DNA from 3 places in the Streptococcus sp. NCTC 11567 genome. Region 1 is predicted to be linked to each of the others. Evidence: predicted binding sites of a transcription regulator. Region 1 holds the regulator's gene; each other region holds the start of a gene.

Region 1 (6,318 bases):
TTATTATAGCACAAATTAAGTTTAAAAGGAATTTCCCATGACCAACCTAGAAATTGAATACAAAACCTTATTAACCAAAGATGAATACAATCGTCTCCTTTCTCAAATGAGTCATGTAGCTCCAGTGACACAGACTAATTATTACATCGACACCGAGGGGTTTGATTTAAAAGCTAATAAGATGTCACTGCGCATTCGTACCTTTACAAATAGTGCCGAACTAACCTTGAAAGTTCCTGAAAAAGTTGGTAATCGTGAATACAATCTCCCTCTCACTCTTGAACAAGCAAAAGACATGATTAAGCATGGGCACTTGCCAGAGTCGCCAGCTCTTGGCTTAATCACTTCTATTGGAATTGATTTAGAGGCTCTTAAAACGTTTGGACATTTGACGACGATTCGGAGAGAAAGCGATACTCCAATTGGGAAAATGGCTTTGGATTACAATCAGTATGCCAATACTAAAGACTATGAATTGGAGTTAGAAGTTACTGATCCAATCAAAGGAAAAATCGATTTTGATCTTTTTTTAATCCAACATCAGATTGCCTTTAAGTATGCTAAAAGCAAAGTTGCTCGTTTTAGCAAAACCTTGAAGAATCCTAGAAATAGCAGATAAAATCAACAGAAAGACTGAAATTTTTCTGTTTTTTTGTTAAAATAGTAATGTTAATGAATCACTTTGAATAAAACTTGGAATTTCTTCCTGTTTATTCTACTTGTTGAAATGAAGGAGCTAAATTTATCATGACTGAACGATATGCTGACAAGCAAATCAAACTGTTCTCACTCACATCAAATCTCCCGATTGCTGAGAAAATTTCGAAAGCATCTGGAATTCCTCTTGGGAAAATTTCTTCCCGCCAATTCTCTGATGGGGAAATTATGATTAACATTGAAGAAACAGTTCGTGGTGATGATCTTTACATCATTCAATCCACTAGTTTTCCTGTCAATGATAACCTTTGGGAATTACTCATCATGATTGATGCTTGTAAACGTGCTAGCGCCAATACTGTCAATATTGTTTTACCTTATTTTGGATACTCACGCCAAGATCGCGTAGCTAAATCTCGTGAACCTATCACAGCTAAATTAGTTGCTAACATGCTAACCAAAGCTGGTATTGACCGCGTTGTTACACTTGACTTACATGCCGTTCAAGTACAGGGCTTCTTTGATATTCCAGTGGATAATCTTTTCACAGTGCCATTGTTTGCAGAGCATTACAGCCAACTTGGCTTGGCAGGTGCCGATACTGTTGTAGTGAGCCCAAAAAATTCTGGCATTAAACGTGCTAGAAGCTTAGCAGAGTATCTGGATTCACCAATTGCTATTATTGACTACGCACAGGATGACTCAGAGCGTGAAGAGGGCTATGTTATCGGTGATGTTTCTGGTAAAAAAGCTATTTTGATTGATGATATTCTTAACACTGGAAAAACTTTTGCAGAAGCTGCTAAGATCCTTGAACGAGCAGGTGCAACTGACATTTACGCCGTTGCTAGTCACGGCTTGTTTGCTGGTGGTGCTGCGGATGTTTTGGAAACTGCTCCGATTAAAGACATTATCGTTACAGATTCTGTTAAGACCAAAAACCGTGTCCCAGAAAATGTCACTTACCTTAGTGCTAGCGACTTGATTGCAGAAGCTATCATCCGAATTCACGAAAGAAAACCATTGAGTCCTCTTTTCTCCTATAAACCCAAAGGTAAACATGACGCATGATTTATTTTGACAACGCTGCTACTACCCCACTTAGTCCCTCTGTCATCACAGTAATGACAGAGACGATGACAGATGTTTTTGGCAATCCTTCTAGTATTCACTCTTACGGACGCCAAGCAAGCAAAACTCTCAGAGAATCTCGCCAAACAATCGCCAATCTCTTAGACGTTAATGCTCGCCACATTATTTTCACTTCTGGGGGGACAGAAAGCAACAATACAGCTATTAAAGGCTATGCCTTGGCTAATCAAAATAAGGGTAAGCACATCATCACAACTGCTATTGAGCACCATTCTGTTCTTCACCCTATGGCCTATCTTGAAGAGCGATTTGGATTCGAGGTGACTTATTTGCCTTGCCAAAATGGAACAATTGATTTGGCTGACGTTAAAAAGGCGCTCCGAGATGATACGATTTTAGTAAGCATGATGTATGCTAATAATGAAACAGGTGATGTCTTACCTATTCAAGAGATTGGAAACCTCCTTAGAGACCATCAAGCGGTTTTTCACGTAGATGCTGTACAAGCTATCGGAAAATTTGAGATTTTTCCTGAGCAATTAGGCGTTGATTTTTTATCAGCGTCTGCTCATAAATTTCACGGTCCTAAGGGGGTTGGATTCCTTTATAGTCGAGGAATGATTATGGACTCCCTGCTTCATGGGGGAGAACAAGAACATAAACGCAGAGCTAGCACTGAAAACTTACCAGGCATTGTGGGGATGGCACAAGCTCTAAAAGATGCTTTAACTAACTGTCTGTCAGCAACCAATCATATCACTTCTTTACGGGATCACTTGTTGGAACAACTAGAGGGACTCTCTTATTACCTTAATCAAGGCCCAAACTCTCTTCCACAGGTGATTAACATTGGCTTTCCTGGCTATCAAAATGGAGTCCTACTAACCCAACTTGACTTAGCTGGTTTTGCAGTGTCGACAGGCTCTGCTTGTACAGCTGGAACCGTTGAGCCAAGTCATGTACTTGCAGCTTACTATGGCAAAGAGTCTCATCGCCTATCAGAATCCATTCGCATCAGCCTGTCAGATCAAAATACTTTCGAAGAAGCCACTCAATTGGCTCAAACCTTACGAAAAATTCTAGGAGAATCAGATGGCATTTGAAAAAGAAATTACTTTAAAAGACTGTAACTATCGTTACCAAATCAGTCCAACTGTCAAAAAATACACTTTGAGAGACACTACTTTTACACAAACCAAAGTAGGGCATTATCAGTTAACCCGCTTGTTAGAAAAAGTTCCTAATTCAGGAGAAGGTTTTCCTTTAAAAATTACGATAAATAAAGAACTCGATGGCTTTAAACTCGCTATTACGGATCAATCTGGTCTTAGATTAGTTAATATTTTCAAATCTGAAGACAATAAAATTCTTCAAGACAAGTTTTATTTCCTTATGGATAGCCTTGTCGAACGTGATATTTTTAGTAAAACAAAAGTCTAAGCTAATCAATTGTATTTCTCTTCCCAACGCACTATAATGGTGCTATCAAAAAGGGAGGTAACAGACAATGATTGACATTAGCTATTTAAACAACAACAAACAGGAAAAGCAGATTTCCTACGCTAGTTATGATGACTATAAACAGGCGCAATTAGCTTGTCAAATTGCTATTGCAGATTATTTCCCTGTTACCAAGGTAATGGTAGATGGCCAGCAACTAGATTATACGGGACAGTTTGGTAACCTATACTTTTTCCTTGAGCAACAAGGCCTTCACTAAAATAGCAAAGTTAAGAAGTTTCTTCTTAGCTTTTTTCTTATCCTCTTATAAACCAGTTACGATTTCTATGAAAGGACATCTTTCACAAAATAATGAACAAAACGTTGCATTTTTCACAAACTTTCTGTTACAATAAAGAAAGATAAATGTAATGACAATTCTATAAGGAGTTAAACAGTGGTTATTGATAAATCTATTCCAAAAGCGACCGCAAAACGCTTATCACTCTATTACCGCATTTTCAAACGTTTTCATGCTGATCAGGTTGAAAAAGCTAGCTCTAAACAAATTGCAGATGCTATGGGCATTGATTCGGCAACTGTTCGCCGAGATTTTTCGTATTTTGGAGAATTAGGACGCCGTGGCTTTGGTTATGATGTCACCAAATTAATGAATTTCTTTGCTGATTTACTTAACGATCACTCTACTACTAACGTGATTTTAGTTGGATGTGGTAACATTGGTCGCGCACTCTTACACTACCGTTTCCATGACCGTAATAAAATGCAGATTGCAATGGGATTTGATACTGATGATAACCCTCTTGTAGGGACCAAGACCACTGATGGTATTCCAATTTATGGGATTTCAACCATCAAAGACCGACTTGACAATACTGATATTGAAACGGCTATCTTAACTGTCCCAAGTATCTATGCTCAAGAAGTATCCGAACAACTCATTGAAGCTGGTATTAAAGGGATTCTAAGTTTCGCTCCTGTCCATTTACAGGTTCCAAAAGGTGTGATTGTCCAATCCGTGGATTTAACTAGCGAATTGCAAACCCTTCTCTATTTTATGAATCAAAACCATCTTGACTAAGGAGTACAATGTCCAAACCCATTATTGGAATAAGTGCAAACCAAAGATTAAATATCGCTCTAGATAATCTGCCCTGGTCATATGCGCCTACTGGTTTTGTCCAGGCAGTTACTGATGCAGGTGGCTTACCGCTTCTACTACCAATTGGTGATGAATCAGCTGCTAAGGTGTATGTGTCCATGGTCGATAAAATAATCTTGATTGGGGGACAAAATGTAGACCCTAAATATTATCAAGAAGAAAAAGCTGCCTTTGATGATGATTTCTCACCCGAACGAGATCACTTTGAACTAGCCATCATTAAAGAAGCTATAGCCCAGAAAAAACCTATTTTAGGCGTCTGTCGTGGGACTCAGTTAATGAACGTTGCCTTAGGTGGCAGTTTAAACCAGAATATCCCTTCCCATTGGCAAGATGCTCCTTCTGATTTTCTATCGCATGAAATGATTGTGGATGAAGATTCCATTTTATATCCTATCTATGGTAAGAAAACTGTCATTAATTCTTTTCATCATCAAAGTCTGAAAAAGGTAGCTGATGATTTAAAAGTTATTGCAAGAGACCCTCGTGATGGAACGATTGAAGCTGTTGTTTCTACTAACGAGGCTATTCCTTTTTTGGGTGTTCAATGGCATCCTGAGTTGCTTCAAGGTGTTCGCAAGGAAGATTTACAACTCTTTGATTTATTTGTCAATGACTTTTAAGCTAGAAAAGAGATGATTTTTCTCGGAAACTATAATAAGATTGATAACTAACGATGATGTGATCCAGGCAAATGATGCCTAGGTCTTCACATGATCGTTTTATTTTTTCAGTAAAAGCGTAATCATTAGGACTCGGGTCAATACTTCCTGATGGGTGATTGTGAACCACAATAAGACTTGTTGCCATATTTTTACAAGCGTAATATAAAATTTCTCTAGGTTCTGCGATCGAACGTCTGACTGTTCCTATAAAAATTGTTTTCTCTTCAATCACGCGATTTTGACTATCTAAATACAGAACCACTAAATGCTCCTGCTTTTTATCGCCTAAAACTGCCATCATCTTCTCTGCAATCTGAACACTCGAAAGAATCCTCTCAGACAGTGTTTGCTCAGTTGCTTGAATCCTAGCAGCCAATTCAATCATTGCTTTGATTTCAATTGCTTTGACTTTACCGATTCCCGCTAAGGTTTGTAATTCTTGCAGAGACAGCTTTTTAAAATCTGCTAAGCTTTCTAGATGTGACAACAGGTAAGAAGATAATTCCAAAACGTGTTTTTCTTTATTTCCTGTCCTTAATAAAATGGCTAATAATTCTTGGTTGCTTAAGGCTTCGGCCCCCATGCGCATTAACCGTTCTCTTGGCATCAGCTTTATATCATCGCATTTGATCGAATACATCTCACTACCTCCCTATCTATTTATTCGATAAAAAAACAAGTTTCTTATTAAGAAACCTGTTTTTTTTGAATGGCTTGTTTTTTCTGGATGTTATCCTTAATGACTTGATAGAGAGTTGCTGCTAAAGGGACGGCGATAATCATCCCAACAATTCCTCTTAAGGAAGCTCCAATGGTAATGGCCATTAACACCCACATTGCTGGCAGACCAATGGAAGCTCCGACAACTGGAATTAATGCAGTGAAGGCCACTAATACCCCAATAGTTCCAGCAAATGGTAATTGTAGTAAAAACATTCCCGTCGTTGTGAGCGTCCCTAAAATCATCGCTTCTAAGGTCTGGCTGACAAAGAAACCATGAAAACGATGGTGTAATAAATCAACTAGATAATGAATACGCTGAGCATATTTACCAGTATAAGTATCCACCAAGGTATTTCCTTGACGACAAAGACTCTCTTTGTTGGCCAGGACATAGAGTGAAAAGACAAAACTGATGAAAAGGTTGATAATCGCAGATGCGATAACAGTAACTGAGGTCAAGATATTCGTTAGGACACCGATAAATTGTTTTAATAATTGTTGACTATAACTCGTAATGGTTTGTGTTAGTTTGGCATCACCACCAATATATTTGATGAC
Region 2 (6,318 bases), 1.1 Mb from region 1:
TTGGAAATTGATTTGTCTCCCTATTATAAGTGGATTTCAGGAGTATCATTGGCCTTAGCCTTCCTGGCTTTGGGCACCTGTGTTGCAGCTCCAAAAGTGGGCAAATTTGAACGTCAGCTATTGGTAAGTTCTTTGCAACAGGCACAAAATAATATTGAACGAACACATACACTAGCAGCAGGAGATGCAAATGCTTTAAGTGATGTGAGCATTATCGGTGACTCTGTTGCTCTTAGATCCAGTGCGGCTTTCTCAAAACTCATGCCACAGGCTCAGCTAGATGCCGCGGTAAGTCGTAATTTTTCGGAAGCATTTGAGTTATTTACTAATCAAATTAACTCTAACTCTTTATCTAAGACAGTTGTTTTAGCAGTTGGGGTCAATTCACTCGATAACTATGGTCAAGACGTTCAATCGTTTATTGAAGCTTTACCTAAGGGACATCGCTTGGTTTTAGTTTCTCCGTATAATGCTAAAAATGCAGCTCAAGTAGCTGAGGCCAGAGATTATGCTATTAAGCTCCCTAAAAAATATAAGTACGTGACGATAGCAGACTGGTACAAGGTTGCTACCGATAACCCAGATATCTGGTATGGCAGTGATGGTGTGCATTACAGTGAAGACAGTCAAGGGGCTGAGTTATACGTTTCTACTATCCAAAAAGCCATTGAACAAGCTGCTAAAAAAGCCGCTAAATAAAATGCTTGCAGATTATTTTACTAAGAAAAGCCGGAGTTGATTTGCTCTGGCTTTTTGTGAGAATGAAATATTTTTTTGATCTCATAGGGAAGTAGTAACTCAAAGTTGTGCAAGAAAACGCTTTCAGAAATTGTCGTCCTAATTGAGATTTTATTTCTGAAAAAAGCAAGTGTAAAAAAGCGCGCTATCAAAGGGTTTCAGAAAGACTTTGAAAAAAACTTCACAAAAATCTTGTGAAATGATTTACAAATTTTCAAAAAGTGTTATAATAATTTTGTAAATAAAATTGTGAAACTTTTAACAAGATAAAGGAGTCTCAAATGACTGAAGGACATAACACTGTTGAAACAACCTCTGTTTCTGCGACAATTGATACTCTTGTTCAAAAAGGTTTAGCTGCTCTTGAAGAGATGCGTAAGCTTGGCCAAGAACAAGTTGACTATATCGTAGCAAAAGCTTCTGTTGCTGCCTTGGATGCACACGGAGAACTTGCTAAACATGCTTACGAAGAAACAGGTCGTGGTGTCTTTGAAGATAAAGCAACAAAAAATCTATTTGCTTGTGAGCATGTGGTTAATAACATGCGCCATCAAAAAACAGTAGGGATTATTGAAGAAGATGACGTGACAGGTTTGACGTTGATTGCTGAGCCGGTGGGTGTTATCTGTGGGATTACGCCAACAACTAACCCGACTTCAACAGCTATCTTTAAATCTTTGATTTCGTTAAAAACACGTAATCCAATCATTTTTGCTTTCCACCCATCTGCTCAAGAATCATCAGCACATGCCGCTCGGATTGTTAGAGACGCTGCTATCGCCGCTGGTGCTCCTGAGAACTGTGTTCAGTGGGTTGAAACACCATCACTTGAAGCAACAAATGCTTTGATGAATCATGATGGCATTGCAACCATCCTTGCTACAGGTGGAAATGCTATGGTTAAAGCAGCTTACTCATGTGGAAAACCTGCTCTTGGGGTAGGTGCAGGTAATGTTCCAGCCTATGTGGAAAAATCTGCTAACATCCGCCAAGCAGCTCATGATATTGTTATGTCAAAATCATTTGACAACGGTATGGTCTGTGCATCTGAACAAGCTGTTATCGTGGACAAAGAAATCTATGACGATTTTGTTGCAGAGTTCAAATCTTACCATACTTATTTTGTAAATAAAAAAGAAAAAGCCCTTCTTGAAGAATTCTGTTTTGGTGCAAAAGCTAACAGTAAAAACTGTGCTGGCGCTAAATTGAATCCAAACATTGTTGGGAAACCAGCTACTTGGATTGCAGAACAAGCTGGATTTACTGTTCCAGAAGGAACCAATATTCTTGCTGCAGAATGTAAAGAAGTTTCAGAAAATGAACCTTTAACACGTGAAAAATTATCTCCAGTCATTGCTGTCTTGAAATCTGAATCACGTGAAGACGGTGTTGAAAAAGCTCGTCAAATGGTTGAATTTAATGGACTTGGTCACTCAGCTGCCATTCATACAGCAGATGCAGAGTTGGCAAAAGAATTTGGTACTAGAATTCGTGCTATCCGTGTCATCTGGAATTCACCTTCTACATTTGGTGGTATCGGTGATGTTTACAATGCTTTCTTACCATCATTGACCTTAGGATGTGGTTCTTATGGCCGCAACTCAGTTGGTGATAACGTTAGTGCTGTTAATCTCTTGAACATCAAAAAAGTAGGAAGACGTAGAAATAATATGCAATGGTTTAAAGTCCCTTCAAAAACATACTTCGAACGTGATTCAATTCAATACCTTCAAAAATGCCGTGACGTTGAACGCGTGATGATTGTTACTGACCATGCCATGGTTGAACTTGGCTTCTTGGATCGTATCATTGAACAATTGGACCTTCGTCGTAATAAAGTGGTTTACCAAATCTTTGCAGATGTTGAACCAGATCCAGATATTACAACAGTTATGAAAGGTACTGAATTAATGCGTACCTTCAAACCAGATACCATTATTGCCCTTGGGGGTGGTTCTCCAATGGATGCTGCCAAAGTAATGTGGTTATTCTACGAGCAACCAGAAGTTGATTTCCATGACCTTGTCCAAAAATTCATGGATATTCGTAAACGTGCTTTCAAATTCCCAGAACTTGGTAAGAAAACAAAATTCATTGCCATTCCAACTACATCTGGTACAGGTTCAGAGGTAACACCATTTGCTGTTATTTCAGACAAGGCTAACAACCGTAAGTACCCAATTGCTGACTACTCATTGACACCAACTGTGGCAATTGTTGACCCAGCTTTGGTATTGACAGTTCCAGGCTTTATTGCTGCAGATACTGGTATGGACGTTTTGACACACGCCACAGAAGCTTATGTATCTCAAATGGCTAACGACTTTACAGATGGTTTGGCGCTTCAAGCAATTAAGATTGTCTTTGAAACTCTTGAAAAATCTGTTAAAGAAGCTGACTTTGAGTCACGTGAAAAAATGCATAATGCTTCAACAATGGCAGGTATGGCATTTGCCAATGCTTTTCTAGGTATTTCTCACTCAATGGCACATAAGATTGGTGCACAATTCCACACTGTTCATGGTCGTACCAATGCAATCTTGCTTCCATACGTTATCCGTTACAACGGTACACGTCCAGCTAAGACTGCAACATGGCCTAAGTACAATTACTACCGTGCGGATGAAAAATACCAAGACATTGCGAAATTGTTAGGACTTCCAGCTTCAACACCAGAAGAAGCCGTTGAGTCTTATGCGAAAGCTGTTTATGACCTTGGTTGCCGTGTTGGCATTAAGATGAACTTCAAAGATCAAGGAATTGATGAGAACGAGTGGAAAGAACATTCACGTGCCTTGGCTTACCTTGCTTATGAAGACCAATGTTCGCCTGCTAACCCACGCTTACCAATGGTTGACCATATGCAAGAAATCATTGAAGATGCTTACTATGGTTACGCAGAGCGCCCAGGACGCCGTAAATAATCTCTTTTAAAGTGTTGTGATGCAACGACCTCTTATGACTAGAACCATAAGAGGTCGTTTTTTTCGTGTATTTCGTGTATTGAGTTGAATACAACATACCCAAAATCCCCTCTAAAAGGAAGAAAGGATTTTGCTTATAATAATCAAAGAGAGGTTTCAACAACTTAACTAGTTAACTTAATTTTCAGAAAACTTTCGAAAATGAGTTGACAATAATTGTGAAAAGATATACAATTTTAATTGTAAACGGTTACAGAAGTAACAATTAAACATTAAAATATGGAGGACTTATATGAAAGCCGTAGTTGTTAATGAAGCTAGTACAGGTGTTGAAGTTGTTGATCATGAAATGCCATCAATTGGGCACGGAGAAGCACTTGTTAAAGTCGAATACTGTGGTGTTTGCCATACAGATTTGCACGTAGCGCATGGCGATTTTGGACAAGTTCCTGGGCGTATTCTAGGCCATGAAGGCATTGGTATCGTCGAAGAAATTGGTGAAGGTGTAACCTCATTACAAGTTGGTGATCGTGTCTCTATTGCTTGGTTCTTTGAGGGTTGTGGCCATTGTGAATATTGTACGACTGGTCGTGAAACTCTCTGCCGTTCTGTTAAAAATGCAGGTTACAGCGTTGATGGAGGAATGAGCGAATATGCTGTCGTAACAGCTGATTACGCTGTAAAAGTCCCTGAAGGACTTGATCCTGCCCAAGCTTCATCAATCACATGTGCGGGTGTCACTACTTATAAAGCTATCAAAGAAGCGGGTGCTGCTCCAGGTCAATGGATTGTTATTTTTGGTGCTGGGGGTCTTGGAAACCTAGCTGTTCAATACGCTAAGAAAGTCTTTAATGCTCATGTTGTCGCAGTCGATATCAACAATGATAAACTAGAGTTGGCTAAAGAAGTCGGCGCTGATATTGTGGTTAATGGTAAAGAAATTGAAGATGTTCCAGGTTATATTCAGGAAAAAACAGGTGGAGCCCATGGTGTCGTTGTAACAGCTGTTTCCAAAGTTGCCTTTAACCAAGCGATTGATAGCGTCCGTGCAGGAGGAACTGTTGTAGCTGTAGGCCTTCCATCAGAATACATGGAACTGTCTATCGTAAAAACTGTTTTAGATGGTATCAAAGTGGTCGGATCACTTGTAGGGACACGTAAAGACTTGGAAGAAGCCTTTGCCTTTGGTGCAGAAGGTCTGGTTGTTCCGGTTGTCGAAAAAGTTCCAGTTGATACTGCTCCAGATGTCTTTGATGAAATGGAACGTGGCTTGATTCAAGGACGCAAAGTTTTGGATTTTACTCGCTAAGAGACTAAAATATGAAGTATTATCTAGCAATGGCTTCGTTTGCTGGAGTAATTCTTAAATTGTACCATGCAGTAGCATTCTTGAGTAAGAGAGCTTCTCTCTACTTGAGAATGCTTTTTTATTTTTTAGAAGTTTTAAAAATGGAGAATATATTATATAATGGAAAAAATAAAGATAGGTAGGGTAGAGCGATGCCGATGATGTACCAATCAACACGAGATCAAGAGAATAAAGTGACGGCAAGTCAAGCTATTTTGCAAGGTTTAGCTGCAGATGGAGGATTATTTACACCTGTTAGTTTTCCTAAGTTAGCATTGTCATTTAACAAGCTTAAAGATGAAAGTTATCAAGCCATTGCCAAGCTAGTGCTATCCGCTTTTTTTGATGATTTTACTGAAGATGAAATTGAGTACTGTATCAGCTCAGCTTATGGTGATAAATTTGACACCTCTCTTATTGCACCAGTAGTTTCTCTAACAGACTCTCATCACTTGGAATTGTTTCACGGAACAACGATTGCTTTCAAAGATATGGCTCTGTCTATTTTGCCTTATCTTTTGACCACTGCAGCTAAAAAGCAAGGCGTGGAACAGAAAATTGTGATTTTAACAGCTACTTCTGGAGATACAGGTAAAGCTGCTATGGCAGGTTTTGCAGATGTTCCTGGAACAGAAATTATTGTTTTTTATCCTCACGCAGGTGTTAGTAAGATTCAAGAATTACAAATGACAACTCAAGTTGGAGAAAATACTCACGTTGTTGCCATTGAGGGGAATTTTGATGATGCTCAAACAGATGTGAAACGTATGTTTAATGACCCTGACTTGGCTCAGAAATTAGCAGCTCGCGGGATGCAACTCTCATCTGCAAACTCCATGAATATTGGTCGTCTTATTCCACAAGTGGTTTATTATATTTATGCTTATGCTCAATTGGTTAAAGCTGGTCAGATTGAAGCAGGTCAAAACATTAATATTACGGTTCCTACTGGTAATTTTGGGAATATTTTAGCTGCTTATTATGCCAAGAAAATTGGTCTACCTGTAGCAACATTTATTTGTGCTTCTAATGAGAACAGGGTCTTAACGGATTTCTTTACCAGTGGTATCTATGATAAAAAACGGCCCTTCAAAATCACAACAAGTCCTTCTATGGATATTTTGGTATCATCTAATTTAGAACGTCTTGTTTTCCATTTAGTAGGGGATAATGCTGAAAAAACCAAATGTTTAATGGATGCTCTAACAAGAAATGGATCCTACGAATTACAAGATAGTGATGAGGCTATTTTTTCTCAGTTTGTTGCTGGTTTTGCCACAGAAGCAGAAACAGCGGCTGAAATTAAAC
Region 3 (6,318 bases), 720 kb from region 1:
AGAGCAGATTGACATCACTGCTTTGGATTTAGGAATGACGGGTGCTGACTGGGCACTTCTTGTCGGAGATAGTCATGTAGATAGCACTGCAGAGCGTTTGAATCTTATCGTACCAGCCAAAGGTTCTGCAATCATCTCAGGTCACCTTTGTCAAGGACAATAATGTCCAATTAGCCCAATCAGATTCAAAATACTATGAAAAGCCCTATAACTATTGGAAGCCTTTATCACGAGATAATAAGTTTCATGATTGCTCTGCCACTTCGTTATAGGGTTTTTTAGATGTTTATAATGGTGAATGAGGTAGGTCTTTTGTCATTGTGATATGCTCAATTCCTGCTTCTTCGAACCGCTCTCCCTCTTCTTGGAAACCTAATTTGGCATAGAAGGTTCGAGCGCTTAATTGAGCATGCAGGCTGATACGTTCAATTCCTTGTTTTTGGGCATAGGTTAGGACGTAAGTCATTAACTCTTGTCCTAGGGCCTGGCCACGGTATTCTTTGAGGACAGCCATGCGTTGTAAGGTAACGGTTTTCTGATTGGAATCAGGCAGCAGACGACAAGTAGCACAAGGTTTGCCATTATTGTCGTAAAGAACAAAATGAAGACAGTAAGCCTCATTACGGTCGATTTCAATAGCAGCTGGAACTCCCTGTTCACCAATAAAGACTTGACGTCTGATTTTTACAGCATCTAAATAAGTATCAGCTAGAGTATTTCGAGTTTGTTTGATTATCATAAGGTTATTATAAGCTAAAAAAAGAAGCAGGACAACTGTTTGATGTCCTGCTTCTATAAGAATGACTAAGGGCGTTATGCAAAGGCATAACGAGCCTTGTCTGATTATTGACCTGAGATAGCTTCAGCGGCATCATCCATTGAAAGCACTTCGTGGAAGACACGTTGAGTCAATTCAGTTTTTTGTTCTGGTGTAAGGTATTTGGTGTTGACACAGTAACCAGAGATACGCACGATAACATCTTCGCCGTTCATGATCTTGTCATAAACATCGTTAAGGTCCATAACGTTCAAGTTAACGTGTTGACCACCATTTTCAAAGTAACCATCAAGAACTGTTACCAAGTTATCAACTTGTTCGTCAAATGTTTTACCAAGAGCACGAGGTGATACTTGAGTAGTCAATGAGATACCATCATTAGCGTGTGAGAATTCAAGTTTAGCAAGTGAGTTAAGGTTTTGTAACCAGCCACCTTTTGCTTTGTTAGATGGGTTAGCACCTGGTGAGAAGAATTCTACTTGGCTAGTGTTAACTGTACCATCTTCGTTCAAGAAGACGCCGCGGTGAACTGGAGAGTTACCAGTTTGTTTAGAGTAAGCAACGTTTGAAGTGATGGTAAGAAGTGATACTGAAGCCTCAGCATTCTTGTAAAGTTTGTGACTTGCAAGACGTGTGTGGTAAGCTTCCATCAACCATTTCGCGATGTCATCAACACGGTCGTCATCTTCACCGTAACGAGGGAAGTCACCTGTTACTTCGTAGTCATAAATGTAGCCATTTTCATCGCGGATAGTTTTAACAGTTGCGTATTTAATAGCTGACAAGGTATCAACTGTGTTAGCGAAACCACAGATACCGAATCCCATGTTAGCACGTTGGTGTGTTGGCAAGAAGGCCATTTGAACTGCTTCGTAGTTGTATTTATCAGTCATGTAGTGGATGATGTTAAGCGCATCTACATAAGTATCTGTCAACCAGTCAAGAGATTTCTCAAAGTTAGCCATAACTTCGTCGTACTCAAGAACTTCTGATGTGATTGGTTCAACAACGTTAAACACTTTGTAGTCTCTGTGAACATCATCGTAACCACCGTTAAGACCAGTAAGAAGGGCTTTAAGAACGTTTACACGAGCACCGAAGTATTGGATGTTATGACGTTGTTCTTCATTTTCTGGGTCAAGTGGTGATACACAACATGAAATACATGACATCTCACCATAACCTTCTTTAGCCATTGTTGTCACACCTTCATATTGGATAGAAGAGTGTTTGTGGCTCATTTTCATACAGTAGCGACGGAATGCTTCTGGCAATTGATCAGTCCAAAGAACAGTCAAGTTTGGTTCTGGAGAGTTACCAATATTATCAAGCGTGTTCAAGAAACGGTAGTCCATCTTAGTTACACGGTGACGACCATCGTTACCCATACCAGCCATAGAAGTTGTGATGAATGTTGGGTCACCTGAGTAAAGCGCATCGTAAGCTTTCGTACGTCCGAATTTTACGGTACGAAGTTTAAGAACGAAGTCATCCACAAATTCTTGGATTTCTGATTCTGTAAAGGTACCACGAGCAAGGTCACGTTCAGCAAAGATATCAAGAACGATTGGCACACGTCCAAGAGAAGTTGCTGCACCGTTGATCACACGACATACTGCCATGAAAGCGATGTTTACCCATTGGATAGCTTCTTTAACGTTTTCTGCTGGGCGACGAACGTCAACACCGTAAAGATCACCAAGTTTAACCACTTCACCAAGTGCTTGGTATTGAAGGTTAACTTCTTCGCGAAGACGGATTGATTCTTCATCGATTTCAGTGATAGCATTCCAGTCATTGACTTTTTCTTGCATCAAGTAGTCTGCACCGTAAAGAGCAAGACGAGCGTAAACACCGATGATACGTCCACGTGAGTAAGCATCTGGAAGACCAGTTACAGTGTGGGCATGACGAGCGCGACGAATATTTGAAGTATAAGCGCGGAAGATACCGTCGTTAACAGTTGTCACATACTTAGTAAAGATTTCATGTACTGCTGGGTCTGGTTCATAGCCGTTTTCTTTAAGGGTCGTTTCCGCCATACGGATACCACCTTTTGGCATGAAGTTCAATTTGAACAATTCATCGTTTTGAATACCATAAATCAATTCATTGTCTTTATCGATGAATCCAGCAGGAATGTCAGCAATTGAAGTTGGACGAGTATCGTATGGGAAACGTGTAGCTTCATAGTGTGCTTTTGTTTCTTCGATAACTTTTTTGATGTGAAGTGAACGTTCAGTAGCACCAGCCAAGAAAGATTCATCGCCATCGTATGGCGTGTAGTTAGCTTGTACAAAACGTGAGACACTTGCTTTTTCTTTCCAGTCAGTTCCTTTAAAGCCTTCCCAAGCTTTTTCGAAAACATCTGTGTTAGTTTTAACAGTTGCCATATATTTCTCCTTAAATTCTAGTAACAAAGCGATCTGTTACATTTACAACTCTAAGTTTAACATATAGGAAACGTTTTCCCAAGCAAAATTCTTGACAAAATTAAGATTCTTTTATAATACAGATTGTTGAAACAGTCACAAACTGTATTAGAATGTATTTTTTTGGCTTTAGATGCTCTAAGGAGTATAATATAGTCAGGAGGGGCCGATGCTTATTTTTCCACTGCTTAATGACACGTCACGAAAAATCATCCATATTGACATGGATGCCTTTTTTGCTGCAGTTGAGGAAAGAGACAACCCAGTCTTAAAAGGGAAACCGGTTGTGATTGGGAAAGATCCTAGAGAGACTGGGGGACGCGGTGTTGTCTCTACTTGTAATTATGAAGCTAGGAAATATGGGATTCATTCTGCTATGAGCTCTAAAGAGGCTTATGAGCGTTGTCCTCAAGCTATCTTTATCTCTGGGAATTACGAAAAATACCGCAGTGTTGGTCAGGAAATTCGCCATATTTTTAAACGTTATACTGATTTGGTTGAACCTATGTCTATTGACGAGGCTTACCTTGATGTGACTGATAATAAGTTGGGGATTAAGTCAGCTGTGAAAATCGCTAAACTGATTCAGCATGATATCTGGAATGAGGTTCACCTCACTTGCTCGGCGGGAGTCTCTTATAATAAATTTTTAGCTAAATTAGCCAGTGATTTTGAAAAACCGCATGGGCTAACGCTTGTTTTGCCCCAAGATGCCCTCTCCTTCTTAGCCGACCTTCCTATTGAAAAGTTTCATGGTGTCGGTAAAAAGTCGGTTGAAAAATTACATGAGATGGGGATTTACACAGGGCAGGATTTGTTAGAAGTTCCTGAAATGACCTTGATTGACCATTTTGGCCGCTTTGGTTTTAATCTTTACCGTAAAGCGAGAGGCATTAGCCATTCTCCAGTCAAACCCAATCGTATAAGAAAGTCGATTGGTAGTGAGAGAACCTATGCCAAACTCCTTTATCAAGAAGCCGATATCAAAGCAGAAATCAGTAAAAATGCTAGGCGCGTGGCCGCTCTCTTACAAGACCATAAAAAGTTAGGGAAGACCATTGTGCTTAAGGTGCGTTATGCTGATTTTACCACCTTAACTAAGCGAGTCACCCTGCCAGAACTGACAAGGGATGCCGCACAAATTGAGCAGGTGGCCGAATCTATCTTTGATACCTTACCAGAACATACAGTAGGTATTCGTTTGTTGGGAGTGACCATGACCAACTTGGAGGACAAGATGGCAGATATCGCTTTGGATTTATCGTAGGAAGAAGGCTTTCCTCTTTCCTATTTCTAGAGGCAAAAATAAGCTGACTAGGAAAAGTCCTAGTCAGCTTATCTTACTTCGTGTGATATTACAGTATTGATTGGTCTTGGTCGGTATCAGTGTCTTTGTCGTTAAGGGTTTTGGCTTTGTAAAAAGCAAAGCCATAAAGAGCAGCTTGTGCAAGGATAAGGATAGTTCCAACCATTGACAAGGTTGTTGTGAACTGGTTAACCAAGCCGATAACAGAAAGGATAAGGCCTAAGATATAAGGAATATAACTAACCGTTAGACCTTGTTTTAATTTAGATAAGTTTTGAGCACAAAAGACAATGATAGCAATAATAGCAAGGACATTTAAGACAGATAAGAAAATCATAAATGGTGTCATGCTGCTTTGTAGCTGTGCCAATTGCTCAGTTGTTAATTGGGCCCGAAATGCTTCATTCTTGAGTTGGCTTTGTAAGTAGAAAATCCCTGCAAATCCCATTAATGACAGTACAACTCCAAGCCCGTTTAGAATAATAATGGCAATAGTAGACGTTTTGAGTGCCTGACGCACTTTTTCATAAGAAATCATATAATCCTCCTAGAGTCCTTAATCCGAAATTGTACAATGTGTTTAATACAAAAATATTATACCATAGATTAATCAAAAATGTCCGTTTTTCTAGGATTTTTTCTGGAAAAAGAGGGCAATATCTGATTCTGTAAGCCCTATCATCGAATCGATAGTCGAATAATTCTCAGGTGTTAACCTAAAATCATCATTATCTGACTGAGAGTTCTCAGTGGGGTTAGAGTTTGTTGATTGAGAGGAAGATTTTTGAGAGTCGTCCTCAAGGGTTGCCGTATTAGAAAAAAGGGAGGTCTGCTCTTTTGATTTTAGCTCTTGGTTAGGTTGAGAGGAGGCTAAGTCGGATTGTTCTTGGAAGCGTTCGATCAAGTAGGTTTGGCGTTTATCGCCTTCGTGTTTAATAGCATACTCAAAGGCAGTATATTCTCCCAACAGAATTAACTTACTTTTAGACCGAGTAATGGCCGTGTAAATCACATTTCGTTGCAAGAGTCGGCCGCTTTGGCGTGTGATAGGTAAAATCACCACTTGAAACTCGCTCCCTTGTGACTTATGAATGCTCATGGCATAGGCTAAGGTTAATTTTAGCCATTCATTTCTAGGGTACGTGACTTCGCTACCGTCAAAATCTAAGATTAATTCGTCTTGCTTAGATTCGGTATATTTAGCAGGAATCAAATCTGTAATATAACCAATATCTCCGTTAAAGACATTCAACTGAGCATCGTTGACTAAGTGCAGGACTTTATCACCTTTACGAAAATGCGTATCATTGAACAGAAATTCTGTTTGTCCTTGCAAGGGATTGAGAAGTTCTTGCATGAGTTGATTAAGATGATTGATGCCAGCTTGTCCTTTGTACATAGGCGCTAAAATTTGAATTTCCTCAGCAGGGATGCCACTTTTAATAGCAGATAGGACAATTTTTTGAATCATGTCAGGGATAAAGGCTGCTTGGGCTTCAAAATAAGAACGGTCAGCTTTTTTATCACGAAAGTCAGCAGCTAAGATTCCTCGACGCATCTGGTCTGCCAAATTGACAATAGTAGATTCTTGGGATTGACGAAATATCTTTTGCAAGGCGATTTGGGGCAGGCTATTGACTTTTAAAAGATCTGACAGGACTTGACCGGGTCCAACCGAAGGAAGCTGGTCACTATCTCCGACAATAATCACTTGAGTTGTTGAGTTAATAGCTCCTAACAACTGGTTGGCAAGCCAGGTATCCACCATTGAAAATTCATCGACAATCAGCAAGTCGCAGTCT

The links. Region 1 encodes Rex, which represses fermentation and respiration genes when NADH is low (regulators of the CRP and FNR family bind a similar motif). Its sites were predicted from a motif close to TTGTGAANTANTTCACAA; they were not measured.
Region 2: a site for Rex is predicted at 3,879-3,896, ahead of adhP (alcohol dehydrogenase AdhP). Genes of this name have one in related genera too.
Region 3: a site for Rex is predicted at 3,295-3,312, ahead of pflB (formate C-acetyltransferase). Genes of this name have one in related genera too.

The regions. Positions count from the first base shown of each region.
Region 1 covers NZ_LR595857.1:1,133,747-1,140,064, forward strand. Annotated here, with positions in the region: gene FQT67_RS05775 (CYTH domain-containing protein) at 38-619, shown strand; gene FQT67_RS05780 (ribose-phosphate diphosphokinase) at 748-1,728, shown strand; gene FQT67_RS05785 (cysteine desulfurase family protein) at 1,725-2,852, shown strand; gene FQT67_RS05790 (DUF1831 domain-containing protein) at 2,842-3,189, shown strand; gene FQT67_RS05795 (DUF4649 family protein) at 3,257-3,469, shown strand; gene FQT67_RS05800 (redox-sensing transcriptional repressor Rex) at 3,647-4,291, shown strand; gene FQT67_RS05805 (gamma-glutamyl-gamma-aminobutyrate hydrolase family protein) at 4,300-4,995, shown strand; gene radC (DNA repair protein RadC) at 4,997-5,677, opposite strand; gene FQT67_RS05815 (AI-2E family transporter) at 5,725-6,318, opposite strand, start outside.
Region 2 covers NZ_LR595857.1:62,826-69,143, forward strand. Annotated here, with positions in the region: gene FQT67_RS00375 (acyltransferase family protein) at 1-699, shown strand, start outside; gene adhE (bifunctional acetaldehyde-CoA/alcohol dehydrogenase) at 1,020-3,662, shown strand; gene adhP (alcohol dehydrogenase AdhP) at 3,955-4,971, shown strand; gene thrC (threonine synthase) at 5,163-6,318, shown strand, end outside.
Region 3 covers NZ_LR595857.1:1,855,544-1,861,861, reverse strand. Annotated here, with positions in the region: gene FQT67_RS09310 (glycoside hydrolase family 13 protein) at 1-163, shown strand, start outside; gene FQT67_RS09305 (GNAT family N-acetyltransferase) at 287-739, opposite strand; gene pflB (formate C-acetyltransferase) at 844-3,171, opposite strand; gene dinB (DNA polymerase IV) at 3,380-4,477, shown strand; gene FQT67_RS09290 (hypothetical protein) at 4,566-5,054, opposite strand; gene FQT67_RS09285 (ATP-dependent RecD-like DNA helicase) at 5,145-6,318, opposite strand, start outside.